One region of the Ochrobactrum sp. AP1BH01-1 genome, then DNA from elsewhere that is predicted to be linked to it. Evidence: riboswitches for the same ligand, from Rfam matches in the RefSeq annotation. Region 1 holds a riboswitch; the other holds the start of a gene.
The links. A riboswitch is a leader RNA that binds a small molecule or an ion and turns the genes downstream of it on or off. The one in region 1 is predicted to bind S-adenosylmethionine.
Positions count from the first base shown of each region.

Region 1 (7,514 bases):
AGAGCCGTCATCAATCGTCTGGGCTTCAACAATGAAGGCCATGATGCTGCGTTTAAACGCCTGTCGCAACGCGCAGGCAAAAGCGGCATTGTGGGGGTCAATATCGGCGCCAATAAGGATGCCGAAGACCGCATTGCCGATTATGTTGCCGGTATCCGTCGCTTCTATCAGCTGGCGCGATATTTCACCGTCAATATTTCTTCGCCCAACACGCCGGGACTGCGCAACCTTCAGGCCCGCGACAGTCTGCGTGAATTGTTGAGCCGCGTATTGGAAGCCCGCAACGAAGAAGGCAAGATGTGCACGCTGAAACGTCCGGTTTTCCTCAAGATCGCGCCCGATCTGGCGGATGAAGAACTGGACGATATTGCTGCTGAGGCAACTGAGCAGAAACTGGACGGCATCATCGTATCCAACACGACGCTTTCACGCGCTGGACTGAAATGCGCAGAAAACCGCGATGAAACCGGCGGGCTTTCCGGCGCACCGCTTTTAGACCGCTCCACCATCGTCCTCGCCCGGATGCGGGAGCGCGTCGGCCCTGACATGCCGCTGATCGGCGTTGGCGGCGTGGATAGCGCTGAAACAGCACTGACAAAGATCAAGGCGGGCGCTGATCTCGTCCAGCTTTATACGGGCCTGATCTATCGGGGACCGAACCTGCCCGCCGAAATCGTGCGTGGCCTGTCGGCGGCAGTGAAACGCGAAGGCGTTGCCAACATCGCCGCACTGCGCGACCGGGACACGAGCGACTGGGCGAAGCGTGACCTGCCCGCCTGAGAGCCGGGTCACATAATGAATTCTGTACGATAACGGCGCGGCAGGATCGCCAGAAGCAAAACTCCGCGAATTGACAGAAACAGGTTGAGAGCCAGCCAAAGCCCGTGATTGCCGATCACGGGCTTTGCCGCATAAAGAACTGCCAGAAAGAAGCCAAGCGACAGGAACATCATGTTGCGCATGTCGCGCGACCATGTAGCACCGATATAAACCCCGTCCATATGGAAGGCCAGCAGCCCCGTCATCCCTGTCAGCGCCGCCCAGGGCAGATATTTCAGGGCTTCAGCGTGGACATCTTCCGCCTTGGACAGAAGCCCGATGATTGCATCGCCGAACACCAGCAGGAAAAAGGCGATCAAACTCGCCATGACCAGCCCCCAGACGAAAGTGAGCTTGGCTCCGCGCACGAACGCGGGACTGTAACGCGCCCCGATAGACCGTCCGACAATCTGTTCGGCCGCCGCCGCCATGCCGTCCAGAAAAAAACCGGCAATGAGGAAGAAGTTCATCAAGACGGCATTGGCCGCAAGTGTGACCGGGCCAAGATCAGACCCCGCCCGCGTAAAGAACGCGAAGGCTGTGAGAAGCAGGAAGGAGCGGATCATGATGTCGCGATTGACCGCGAACATGCGCAATATCCCTTGTTTCTGGAATATCCGCGCCCGATCCGGACGCAGTGACGCATCCTTGCGGAAGTGCCGCAGCACGATGAACATGCCGACGAGAGCGGCAACTGTTTCGCCAGTCACGGTCGCCCAGGCGACACCAGTGACCCCCCAGCCCCATTCCAGCCCGAGGATAATGCAGAGCACGATATTGATGCCGTTGAGGAGCACCTGAAGGCCGAGGCCGACAATGCCCTGTCCTCGTCCGAGAACCAGCCCCAGGATTGAATAGTTGATGAGCGCAACCGGCGCCGACAACATGCGGATCGACACATAGGTCGCCATGGCTTCCTGTGTGGCAGAGGTCGGGTGCATGAAGGTGGACGAGATAGCAATGATGATCGGCAAGCACAGGATCATCAGGCCGCCGGCAATCACCGCGATGATGATGGCGCGCCAGAAGATGGCCTGTTCTTCCACGGCGTCTTCTGCACCCAAGGCCTGCGCGACAAGTCCGGTCGTGCCGGAACGCAGGAAATTGAATATAGACAGCAGGAAATCAAAGACGAGCGCGCCAATTGCCAGACCGCCGATCAGCTCGGCCTGCCCCATCTGGCCGACAACACCCATATCGACGAGACCCAGAAGCGGCGTGGTGATCGCAGCAAGCGTCATGGGGATGGCGATCAACATCACCATCCTGTGTGTTACTTCGAACGGCCTTGTTACGCCACCACGCTGCAGCGACTGATCCATGATGCTTGTCCCGAATATTCCCCTCAGATCAAAACGATCTACTCTGGAATCAATCGAAACTACAGATAATTCGGCCACCGCATTGTCGCAGTTCCTGACAGCCGACTGTCAGGAGAAATGAGCCATTAGAGTCCGAGCATCATGGCCCAGTATATATAAGCTGGTTTGTTTTCAGGCGTGGCCCAGGCAAGACCATAATGCTCGAAGGTCGGATCGAGCATGTTCTTGCGGTGTCCGGGCGATTTCATCCAGGCATCGAAGACGGCCTGTGTGTTGCGCTGTCCCGATGCGACATTCTCTGCCGCCGGCCCACGGATACCGGCCTGCCGCAGCCGCGCGACGAAACCATTGCCCCAACCGACACTATGGCCGATCTTTCCATAACTCGCCATGCGCCTGGCCTGGTAAAGTGCGGCTTGCTCAAGCTTTGAATCCGTCGCCATCAAAGGCAGTCCGTTTGCCTTGCGAATAGCGTTGAAAATCGCGGTGGGATCGTCATCGGCTGCTGCCAATGCCGCTTTGAACGGCATTGCCGACACCGCCAACGCTCCCCCGGCGAGGGTCAGAAAGCCGCGCCGGTTCAGTGTTAATCCTTGTTTCTGCTGCATGCCTGTCTGAGCTATCCAGTTACCGAATTGATTTCATTTCCGGTAGCTGAGGATACGGAGCAAAATAAAGGCAGGAATGACGACTGCCGCGCCAAGGATGAGATAATCGACAAAGCCTGCAATTGCCGAAAAGCCCATATTCCAGAGGCGGAGGAAGAAATCGCGGATTCCGTACAAGATGTCATAGGGCGTCCAGTGAAACGCGCTCATGACCACGCCAACCACCAGCGAAATCAGCACCAGCTTGATCAGAACGCGGGCCGGGGTATCGCCAAGAAAACGGTTTACACCATCCGACATGCAAATCTCCTGTGCGGTTATTGGTCAAAGCGACAGATTCTTCGCGCAAGAAATAGGCGCTCCATTCATCCAGCGCAAGTTCCGCCCTCGCTCACCGCTGTTTGCGGTACTCGCGCGGGGCTTTCTGCTTCTGGCGCGAGAACGAGCGGTTCATGCTGCGTGTATCAGTAAAGCCGCTTGCAACAGCCACTTCCAGCAAAGACAGGCTTGTTTCGGATAAAAGTTCCTTGGCCTTCTTAACCCGAAGCTCCTCGCGAACCTCGAACGCCGTTCGCTCAAGGGCGAGCTTGAAGCCACGCTCCATCTGGCGGACGGAAATTCCCAGTCGGCGCGCCACGTCGATCATCGGCACCGGATCTTCCAGCGTTTCCTCGAAAATGCGGATTGCCTTGCGGATCATTGGCGAACGCACCCCGTTGAAGCTCAGCGCCGGTTGTTCGGAACGCACAAGTTCATAGGGGATCATGAGAATGGACGCACTCTTGCGCGCCAGTTCCTCCGAAATCTCGTTCTGTATGATTGAAAGCGCCAGCGACGCAGTGCCAAGCCCGCCCGCGCAGGTGAAGTGCCTTCCGCTGCGATGAAACAGGCTCGTCGTATCGGCTGTATATCCGTCGAAAAGCTCCAGAAAATCGTCGCGATGGAACCAGCTGACGCAGCAATTGCGGTCCGGCAAAAGGTCGGCTTCCGCCAGCAGAAAGGCAGCTGTGCAAAGGCCAACCACGGTCTTGCCGCGCCGGTCCGCACGCTTGATGAGATCGACCAGCGCCTGCTGTCTGGGCCGATACTGCGCAAGCAAACCACCGACGACTGCCACATAATCGCAATCGTCGAGCTCGCCGATAGGCGCGGTCGGCTCGATCACCATGCCCGAACTGGAGGTAACGGGATCTCCTGAAAGCGTGCAGATTTTCCATGCGCAGCGTATCTGGCGGCTCTTGTCGCGATCATCGGCAGCAAGCCGGAAGGGATCGAGGAAAAGGCTGAGCGCACTGAGTGTAAAACCAGGCAGCGCAACAATGCCGACTGACAGCCTGCGTTGCGGGGCATCTGTTACAGCCTGAGGCTTTTTGTCCTGATCCCGTTCAGTTCCATTCGTCACGTCGACCTTGCTCCTCCACCATAATTATATTTGCTTGGAGGAGGCTCTTATAGTCAACGAAAATGCTTGGAAAGCTTCAACTGCTGCGCCTGATAGTTGGAGCCGAGATCGACACCATAAAGCGCAGAAGGACGATGCAGCATGTGCTCATACACCAGACGCCCCACGATCTGCCCGTGCTCAAGAATAAAGGGGACTTCATGGCTGCGAACTTCCAGAACCGCGCGACTGCCGGTTCCCCCCGCCGCGCTGTGGCCGAAGCCCGGATCGAAGAAGCCTGCGTAATGAACGCGGAATTCACCGACCAGCGGATCGAACGGGGTCATTTCCGCCGCATAAAGCGGTGGAACATGGACGGCCTCGCGCGAAACGAGAATATAGAATTCGTCCGGGTCGAGCACCAGTTCACGCGCGCCCCGATCATAGATCGGCTCCCAGAAATCAAGAATGTCGTGCGCGGCGCGCTTGTCCACATCCACCACCGCCGTATGGTGCTTGCCGCGATAGCCAATCAGCCGGTCGGGACCGCCCGAAAGGTCAACCGACAGCGCAATACCGCCTCCGGAAATATTTGGCATTTCAGCAGCGACCAGCGTTTCGGCCTTATGCAATGCAGCAAGTTCAGCCTCATCAAGCTGCGCCCGCCCCTTGCGGAAGCGTATCTGCGAAAGGCGGGAACCTGTACGCACGACGATAGGGAATGTGCGCGGGCTGACTTCCAGATAAAGCGGGCCATTATATCCGGCAGGCACTTTATCGAATTCCTGCGCTCCATCGGCAATGACGCGGGTGAAGATATCCAGACGGCCCGTTGAACTCTTCGGATTTGCCGACGCCGAAAGGTCCGGCGACAGCACCAGGCTTTCGAGAAGCGGAACAATGTAAACGCAGCCCGTCTCCAGAACGGCTCCTGCGGTCAGGTCGATCTCGTGCAGTTTCAGTCGTTCAAGCTTTTCGATGACCGGCGTGCCCGGACCCGGCATGAAAGAGGCACGAACGCGATAGGCTTTTGCGCCAAGCCTCAGATCCAGGCTCGCAGGCTGTATCTGATCGGCATCGAGAGGGCGTGGGGACGCCAGCAAACCGCTTTCAAACAGCGCGGAAATATCCGCATCCGCCAGAATTCCAGCATCTTTCTGCATCATTAACCCGATACTCCGTAGCCTAAAGCTTGTCGTACTTTATCGTATCCAAGCGACATGCTTTAATCTCTTGTTTTCACGCATGTCTTATCCCGAAACCGGTTCCCACTTTCGGGAGACATGCTCCAGGCATTGCTTGAAAAGACCATTGACTGCTCGGGGCCTCAATGCCAACCCTTCGAACCGCTAGAAACCGGGTTTTCCGCAGGAATCAGAGTATTTCCGCAGCGCTCCGGATGCGCTTTTCGGGAAATGAGGCGGTTTCGGCATTGACGGCTCCACTCAACAGGCATAATGGAAAACTGTTCCGTGGTGATTTGGCCGGCCGGCTTGCAGCCACGTTAAAGAATTCGCTAAAAAAGGCCGCGGTTCGTTACCGGCCTTTTGCGTTTTCGCAAGGCCGGTTTTTTTATTGGCCGCCGAGGCTCGTGCCCCGGCCGACCAGCTTTCGACAGGTTGGAAAAATGACGACTGAGAATACCCGCAAATTTCGCCCTGCAACCGAACTCGTGCATGCCGGATCGCTTCGCTCCGGATTTGCCGAAATGTCGGAAGCGATGTTTCTGACGCAGGGCTTCCTTTATCCCAATGCTGAAGCCGCTGAAGCGCGCTTCAAGGGTGAGGATCCGGGTTTCATCTATTCGCGCTATGCCAACCCAACCACCGACATGTTTGAAAAGCGCATGTGTGCGCTGGAAGGCGCCGAAGATGCGCGCGCTACCGCATCCGGCATGGCGGCGGTGGCAGCCGCCATTCTGTGTCAGGTGCAGGCCGGCGACCACGTGATTTCGGCTCGCGCCGTCTTCGGCTCCTGTCGTTACATCGTTGAAACGATCTTGCCGAAATATGGCGTCGAAATCTCGATCATTGACGGTTCCGATATTGAAAACTGGAAAGCGGCTGTTCGCCCGAACACCAAAGTGATGTTCCTTGAAAGCCCATCCAATCCAACGCTCGAAATCATCGACATTGCAGCCGTCGCGCAGGTCGCCAATGAAGCAGGCGCGAAGCTCATCGTCGACAATGTTTTCGCAACCCCGCTTTTCCAGAAGCCGCTGGAGCTCGGTGCGCATATCGTCGTTTATTCGGCAACCAAGCATATTGATGGCCAAGGGCGCTGCCTTGGCGGCGTGGTCCTTTCCGACCGCGAATGGATTGAAAATACCCTGCAGGATTATTTCCGTCATACGGGTCCGGGTCTCAGCCCGTTCAATGCGTGGATCATGCTGAAGGGCCTTGAAACGCTGTCCGTGCGCGTACGCCAGCAGACGCTGTCGGCGGCTGCGGTGGCCGACTTCCTCGCGGGCAAGCCGGGCGTGAAGCGCGTGATCTATCCTGGCCGGGCGGACCATCCGCAAGCCGATATCATCGCCAAGCAGATGACGGGCGGATCGACCCTCATCGCCCTGGAGCTGGAAGGCGGCAAGGAGGCTGCGTTCAAGTTCCAGAACGCTTTGCAGGTCTTCAGCATCTCCAACAACCTTGGTGACGCGAAAAGCCTTATCACCCACCCGGCAACCACAACGCACAAGAACCTTAGCGACGAGGCGAAGGTCGAACTCGGCATCTCCGATGGCTTGCTGCGGATATCGCTCGGCCTTGAAGATACCGACGACCTCGTGGAAGACGTGGAAGCGGCGCTGAAGGTCGCTCGCTGAACCGGTGTATCTCGATATTGTGGCTTTTAGGCTGCAAATAGAGGCTGAAACAACGCAATTGCCGGAATATTTCGGCAATTGCGGTATATTTACCGCTCCGAATTGTTGACCTCCCCCGCAACTTTGGCGATAGGAGAGGCGAATGACGGCGTCCGTAAACTGAACCGGCGAACCGTTGAGTAGACACGCATCATTGCGATCCAGGTTGCAGGATGCCGGGGTCGATGCGAATGTAGGGCGGGTGCGCATGTATAGAGCGGTAACGCGCGGAATCGAAGTTTCGGTCGAACCTTTCTATCTGGAAGACCAGTCCGACCCCGCCGAGAACCGCTATGTGTGGGGCTATCGTATAACGATCGCCAACAATTCTGCGGAAACCGTGCAACTCCGTTCGCGTTACTGGCAGATTACCGACGCAAATGGGCGTGTCGAGGAAGTGCGCGGAGCTGGCGTTGTTGGCGAACAACCAACCCTTGAGCCGGGCGATTCATTTCAATATTCCTCCGGCTGCCCGTTGACCACTACGTCAGGCGTCATGGTGGGGCGCTACCAAATGCAGGGCA
Region 1 is NZ_JAGPOU010000003.1:299,406-306,919, reverse strand. Features, by position in the region: gene J9800_RS12050 (quinone-dependent dihydroorotate dehydrogenase) at 1-780, shown strand, start outside; gene J9800_RS12045 (MATE family efflux transporter) at 789-2,141, opposite strand; gene J9800_RS12040 (CAP domain-containing protein) at 2,267-2,749, opposite strand; gene J9800_RS12035 (DUF6460 domain-containing protein) at 2,783-3,049, opposite strand; gene J9800_RS12030 (GlxA family transcriptional regulator) at 3,141-4,151, opposite strand; gene J9800_RS12025 (2'-deoxycytidine 5'-triphosphate deaminase) at 4,205-5,296, opposite strand; SAM riboswitch at 5,593-5,672, shown strand; gene J9800_RS12020 (O-succinylhomoserine sulfhydrylase) at 5,758-6,951, shown strand; gene apaG (Co2+/Mg2+ efflux facilitator ApaG/CorD) at 7,199-7,514, shown strand, end outside.

Region 2 (7,514 bases), on a different contig from region 1:
CGGGATATCCACCGGCGCGCAAGATCCTCGGCGTCAATGGCCTCGACATCGTTCCAGTGCCGGTTGACGGTGGAGGTCTTGATGTTTCCACCGGACGAGAAAAGGCGAACGATGCGCGCGGTGCGTTTGTTACACCTGCACGGCACCACCCGACAGGGGTAACCATGACGTTGGGACGCCGTCTCGAACTCATTACCTGGGCAAGAGAACGTGATGCGATAATCATCGAGGACGATTATGATAGCGAGCATCGGTATATCGGCCAGCCGCTGCCAGCACTGATGTCGCTCGACCCGGGCCGCATTCTTTATATTGGAAGCTTCTCCAAGGTATTTTCGCCCGTCCTGCGGCTCGGTTTTCTGATCGTGCCGTCGCACAGAGTGACGCAATTTCGGGAACTACGGCAGACCTTGTTTCCCGCGCCCTCGCCGCTGGCGCAGCCAGCGCTGGCTGCTTTCATTGAAACGGGAGCTTTTGCCCAACACATAAGACGTATGCGCCGCATCCATGCCTCGCGCCGCCGCAAACTGATAGCAGCGCTTGCACCTGGAGAACCGGATCTGTTCCGGATTGAAGCTCCGCCTGCCGGACTATCCTTACTTATGGCTTTGCCAGAGGGACAAAGCGATACACATCTCGCGTCCGTTCTGGCAGAGGCTGATATCGAGGTTCATCCGCTATCGACGCTCTTTACAAAACTGACGCCACGTCAGGGACTTATTCTCGGTTTCTCAGGATTTGATGAAACCACACTGGAAAATTCTGCAACAGCTTTGATAAAAATCCTCAAACAGTCGAATTAAAGAATTCGCATTAGCAATTTCGTAAACTTTGGATTCAGCTTTTCCCGGTAAGCTTTGATTAGCAATTAGCTCGGGAGGAGCGTTGCAGCCCATTTGTTTTGCGTTACGGGTGCTCATGCGTTCTTCGGTTGTATCAGTCATTGCCCTTGCCTGCGCCGCCTTGACGGGCTGTACGTCAAGCTCCGGCGTCGACAGCATCATGCTTCAGTCGAAAACCTCGGCTGAGACAACGAGTTCGGTTGTCCGCCCGGTTCCACCCGCTCCTTTGAGCGAAATGGCGAGCGCGCCCCAGCCAATGCCCGCGGCAAATCAGGAAGAAGTACTGGCATGGGCTGGCCCTATTCCGGATGCCGGTCCGTTCAAGACGGAGCCGCCAGCTCCCATTGCGCCGAGACCACAGCCCCAGGAGCGTCCACAGGCCCGGATTTCGGTGCCGACTCCGGAGATCGCGGCCTATCCACCCGTGCGCCTTGCACCGCAGGAACGATCCAGAGTCTACAGCCACCGCTTTCGCGATGCGAAACCAATCAATTTCGGACGTTCATCGCCGCGCAAGCTGGCGGTGCACGGCGTGGATGTATCCCGCTGGCAGGGCGATATTGATTGGGTGAAACTGCGCACGCAGGGCGCAAACTTCGCCTATATCAAGGCAACTGACGGCGGTGACCATCTCGATCCCATGTTCCGCAAGAACTGGCGCGAGGCGAAAGCGGCTGGCATCAAGCGTGGTGCCTACCACTTCTTTTACTGGTGCCGTGTGGCAAGCCAGCAGGCCGATTGGTTCATCCGCAATGTTCCCAAGGAAGCTGATGCGCTTCCACCAGTCATAGACGTGGAATGGAACGGGGATTCTTCCTGCAAGAGGCGGCCTTCTCCGGCGCAGGTGCGGGAAAAAATGCAGGTCTTCATGGACAAGCTGGAGCAGCATTACGGCAAGCGACCGATCATCTATACCGCTCCGGATTTCTACGACGACAATCTGAAAGGTGCTTTCACCAACTATCCTTTCTGGCTGCGCGCAGTCGCCCAGCATCCGTCCAAAGTCTATCCCGGTCGCCCGTGGACTTTCTGGCAGTATTCGGGATCGGGCCTGTCACAGGGCGTAAACGGAAAGATTGATCTGAATGTGTTCCACGGCTCGGAAGACGACTGGCACAGATGGTTGGCGCGCGCCGGCAGCTAATTGCTCTCGAAGCTGGCAAGAGGCCAGTTTCGATGTTATGAACTCGTATCAGGGATAACCGAAGCTTTGCCTCGAAACCCGGCATGCAATCTCACCATGCCGGGACGTTTGTTGCCCGCATGGTGTTACCATGAAGGGGAACGCCAAACATGGACACCCGGATATTTGTGCTCGCGCTGGCGACATTCGTTACCGGCACCGCCGAGAACATCATTGTCGGCATTCTTCCCGGTATTGCCCGAGGCTTCGATGTTTCAGTCAGCGCCGCCGGTCAGTTGACCTCGATTTTCTCCCTTACCTTTGCGCTGGCCGCTCCGCTCGCGCTCATCCTCACCACGCGGTATGAGCGGAAAGCCATTCTGGTCTCTGCGTTGGGTGTTTTCATTGCAAGCAATATCGTCGCGGGCTTGAGCCCCAATTACGGGATTCTGTTTGCCGCGCGTATCGGGATGGCGGCGGCAAGCGCGGCCGTCTGCTTGGTCGCCACGATGCTGGCAACGGAAATGGTCAATCCGGCAATGCGTGGCCGCGCTATCGGAATCATATTCATGGGTATCAGCGGATCGATGGTGGCAGGTGTTCCCACGGGAATGGCCGTCAATGAGTGGCTGGGCTGGCGAGCGGTATTCCTGTGTCTGGCATTGGCAGCAGCATCGGTTCTGCTCCTGTCAATGTGGGCATTGCCCGGCGCGGGGCGCCGCCAGCGCGGCTTGCCGCCCTACATGCCGCACTTCAAATCCTTCCGGCTGGTATCGGCGCAACTGGTTTCCATCCTGATGATTGGCGGTCACTTCGTACTGTTTGCCTATCTTGCACCCTACCTTCTGGATGCAGTGCACGTCTCTTCGCGAAAAATTATCTGGGCAATGTTGGCCTTCGGGGTGGCCGGAATGGCGGGCGGGTATCTCGGTGGGCTGCTCGTTGACAAGGTGTCTCCACGGTTGGCTATCGTGCTGACGCCGCTTCTCTATCTGACGGCACTAACAGCGATACCGCTCGCGATCGGCTTCAGCCCTGTTTTCGGTGTGATGCTGATGATCTGGGCTTGTTTGAGCTGGATGATATCGCCAGTCGTTCAGAGTTTTCTCATTACGACCGATCCTGCAACGGCAGAGGCCGGGGTCGGGATCAATCTCTCCGCCATGCACGTGGGCGTAGCTCTCGGCACGGTAACAGGCGGGCTTGCGTTAGAGTCCATGTCGTTGCAAGCCCTGCCCTGGACAGGATCTATTCTGGTCACGCTGTCCTTGCTATGCGCTCTTAACGCTTCCCGATATTCTGCAGGTCGTAAGGCGTCGATTGATACATCTCGTTGATCCAGTTTCCGAACAGAAGATGCGCGTGGCTGCGCCAGCGATTTTCCGGCTGGCGCGTCGCATCGTCTCCAGGGAAATAGTTTGCCGGAACCTTCGTGTCTGGCTGGACCTGAATGTCGCGGAAATACTCATCCGCAAGCGATGTGGTGTCATACTCCACATGGTTGAACATATGGAGCGAGCGGTGATGCGGATCGTCCAACAGGCAGAGGCCTGTCTCTGGACTATCGACCAGCACCTTCAGCCCACTATCCGCCGGAATGTCGCTCTTGCGCACCTCGGTCCACCGTGAAACCGGTATCTTGAAATCATCCGAGAAGCCTCGAAGATAAGGCGATGAAGGCGCAAGGTTGCGCTGGCTATAGACGCCTGAGGCCTTGTCCGGGAGTTCATACTTGCCCATGCCGTGAAAATGATGAACGGCGGCCTGCGCCGCCCAGCATATATTCAGCGTCCGGTGCACATGGGTCTGCGTCCAGTCGAAAACACGCTGCATTTCGTCCCAATAGGTGACTTCCTCGAACTCGAGCCGCTCGACCGGGGCACCTGTAATGACAAAGCCGTCAAAGCGTTGATCCTGCACATCTTCCCACGGCTGATAGAAGGACAACATGTGATCGGCAGGCGTATGGCGCGCCACATGATTGGTAATTCGAACGAGGGTCAATTCCACCTGCAACGGTGTTGCGCCGAGAAGACGCGCAATCTGCGTCTCGGTGGTGACCTTGTTCGGCATAAGATTGAGGAGGCCGATCCTCAGCGGACGAATATCCTGACGAATGGCATCTGCTTCCCGCATGACCATAACGCCCTCGGCCTGGAGAACACTGGTTGCTGGCAGATCGTCAGGAATTTTAATCGGCATGTCGCGTCGGTCCCTAGTTTATGTTGGAGCGGACGCGAGTGGCTTTATCCGTATATTTGCCGGTTGGGCCACATCCTCCCCTTACAGAGAGTACCACCTTGCCCGGAAAGGCAGGTTGGCGTTGGGCGTCGCCCCAACTCTTGATGTGATGACACTTCTACTCAAACTCTCTCAGGGTGGCAATAGGGTTTAAGTGCCGCCTCGAACTGTTTGAGAAATTTCCTTTTCAGGGGCTGGCCACTGCGCGAAATCCGCACTGCGACGGACACGGAATTTGGAATGAAGGACCTTTAAATATGGTCGACTGCAGCTTTCAGCTCAGCGACGCACGCGGCTGATGTCCGAAATGATCGTTCCGCAGCGAAACCGAAGGCGATTGCACGAGAATCCTTTTCTTCGACTGAAACGCGACATGAAGCATGAACTTCTGTCGCACCGGTGGCTTCGATTATCCGGCCTACATTATGGGCGTTGACGCCGCTGCCGGGCATGATGCTGATGCGCTTGCCAGCCTTTCCCGCCAGCTGCCGCAGATTGTCCAGTCCCTCTTCCGCGGTCTGCGACAGGCCGGACGTCAGGATGCGCTCGAAGCCGAGCGCGATTGCCTGCTCCAGCGCTGTCTCCGCGTCTGGCACGAGATCGAAAGCGCGATGGAGCGTCGTTCCAAGCCCTTTTGCCTCTGCAACCAATCTTTCCAACAAAGTAACATCAAGCGAACCATCGGGAAGCGAAGCGCCCAGGACGACCCCTGCCAAGCCGGCATTTCTGGCGTTGCCAATGTCTGCCGCCATGAGGGATTCATCCTCAGCCGAGAAGCAAAAGCTGCCCGCATGGGGTCTGATCATTGCGTAGACCGGGATTGGCGCTTTTGAAGCAAGCGCCATCAATGCCTGCGAGGGCGTCAAGCCACCAAGTTCAAGGGCGGAACAGAGTTCGATGCGATCCGCGCCACCTTCAATTGCCGAATGAAGACCTTCGGCGCTATCCACGCAGACTTCGAGTAACACGCTCACGCCTGATGCCCCAATATCGCCGCCCCGACCAAACCGCCATCGCTGCCGAATATTCCGGGAACGACGATCGACTGTTCTGTTTTGCGCAGGATTCGGGCTCTCACCGCTTCATCAATGGCCGAAATCAGCTCGGACGCCGTGGCAAGCCCACCGCCTACGGGAATGATGGACGTGCCGGTTACGTTGACGACTGCAGCCAGCGGATCGGCAACCAGCTGGAGATAGGCGGAAACTGTCCTTCCAGCCTTGTGACAACCGGCGAGCCAATCTTGTATAATCTCATGGCTGGTTGCATCGGCGGCATTCAAAAATCGATGCAGCCTCTCAATTCCGCGCGCGCCGCCAATGGTATCGACACAACCGCTTTGCCCACAGCCGCAACTGAACCGTGGGACGTGCATAGTTTGTCCATCAATTTCTACGGATGTGTTCAGTATCGGGCCGTGTTCCCATTCGCCCGTCAATCCGCCCTTTCCTCGAACCAGCCGACCATCGACAACAAGCCCGCCGCCTACGCCTGTGCCTAGCACCGCGCAGAAGACGATATCGTGTCCTTTACCGGCGCCCTCAATCGCTTCGGCAAGCGTCAGACAATCGGCATCATTAGCCGCGATGACCCGGCGCTGCAGTCGCTCTCCAAGTTCGAGGCTTAGCTTGTGACCTGTAATGCAGGGAATATTTGCCGACAGAGCAGTCGTTGTGTCCGGATCGACCAATCCGGCGATGGAGAGGGCAAGTGGCCACTCGTCGTTCGCTGCATGAGTTTGTAGTGCGGTTTCCAGTGTGCCACTGAATTCATCCCAGCTGCCTGCCGGAGTGGGCAGCTTTTCGAGAATATCTATATTTCCCGGATGCGAAGAACGCGCAAGCCGGATGAAGGACCCGCCGACATCTGCGGCGAGAACAGTTCCAGACTTTTGAGACGGACGTGTTCTTCTGTTGTGCATGGGTGGATCTTCCGCCGATACGTTTCGATGTTCCATCCAATCATCGCAAATGTACCGGCAGTCAATCGTGGAGCGCGGTCTTTCCTATGGTTTCCGCGCGACAAGCGAGATGTTCACACCTTGCGGGTCCTTGCATTGAACGACCCACTCGCCGTTCGGCACCTCCATAGGTCCTTGCAGGACGGCTCCGCCAAGAGACTTGACCCTGTCGGCTGCTTCCTTGACGCCTTCCACCATGAAGTAAAAACCCCAGCCGACCGGTGTGCCGGGAGACGCGGTCATGATGCCTCCATGATCAGCGCCATCGACGCTGAATATCTTGTAGTTGCCCATAGGCCCCATGTCGAAATTGCGTGAGAGTTTCCAGCCAAACACTTTCTCGTAGAAGGGAAACGCCGTCTCGCAGTCCTTCGCGTGGAGTTCGTGCCATCCCGGATGTCCCGGCTTGCGCGAACCGAAGTCAGCCGGGGCCGGCATATCGCCCATCGGCTCGAAAAGTGCAAAGATGCCGCCTTGTGGATCGGATACGATCGCGAAGCGCCCGATATTCGGGATATCTTGCGGCGCTCTGAGAACCTTCCCGCCTTCCGCTTCAACTTTCCGGGCATAGTCATCGGCATTCGTCACACCGACATAACCGAGCCATCCCGGTTGGCCTCCGCAGTCCTCCTTGGGCATGTCCGCCATCGACATCATGCCTGCGATCATGCATCCGGGCACTTCAAACAAGGTGTATTTCATGCCTGGAACACCGGCGTCCTTGGCTGCCCAGCCGACGACTTTGGTATAAAAATCCTGCGCGCTGCCCGTGTCTGTCGTCATAAGTTCGTACCAGACGAACGGAGATGAGCCCTGTTTCATTGAACGTACTCCCTTGGTTCTCTCTTTTGTTCGGACGATCAGCCACAACAGCTATGACCGGATGCCTTTGTTTCGTATTCATCGTGCCGCTTGACGAAATGCATCGTCCCGTTTTCATTGCGACCCTTGGGCGCTCGATCGAGGATCATCAACGTACCTATCCATTCCTCGATGCCGCGGGCGTAGCTGGAATAGGTGTGATAGATCGTACCGCTTTCATCCTTGTAGAAGGCGCTCATGCCCGGCAGTTCATCGAAAGCATCTTCTGCCGCAAGCTTGTCGAAATTATAAAACACGCGATTGTTTTCGAGTTCATCCTTTGTGAAGGAGACATGGTAGTCGAAATTGAACTCGCTGCCTTCCGACGAAACCCATGGGAAATGCCAACCCATTCGCTTCTTGTAGGATTCGAGCTTTGCCAGCGGAGCGCGCGAAACAGCAACAAGTGTTACATCGTGATTGTTGAGATGAGTCACCGCGCCATCGAAATTGTCAGCAAGGAACGAACATCCCGTGCAGCCTTGAT
Region 2 is NZ_JAGPOU010000001.1:262,783-270,296, reverse strand. Features, by position in the region: gene pdxR (MocR-like pyridoxine biosynthesis transcription factor PdxR) at 1-803, shown strand, start outside; gene J9800_RS01195 (glycoside hydrolase family 25 protein) at 919-1,986, shown strand; gene J9800_RS01190 (MFS transporter) at 2,136-3,302, shown strand; gene metA (homoserine O-acetyltransferase MetA) at 3,247-4,167, opposite strand; SAM-I-IV-variant riboswitch at 4,210-4,319, opposite strand; gene J9800_RS01180 (copper homeostasis protein CutC) at 4,458-5,180, opposite strand; gene J9800_RS01175 (ROK family protein) at 5,177-6,127, opposite strand; gene J9800_RS01170 (VOC family protein) at 6,212-6,988, opposite strand; gene J9800_RS01165 (DUF899 domain-containing protein) at 7,027-7,514, opposite strand, start outside.
Region 2: it holds a riboswitch for S-adenosylmethionine, as region 1 does, so the genes downstream of both, metA (homoserine O-acetyltransferase MetA) here and J9800_RS12020 (O-succinylhomoserine sulfhydrylase) in region 1, are expected to answer to the same signal.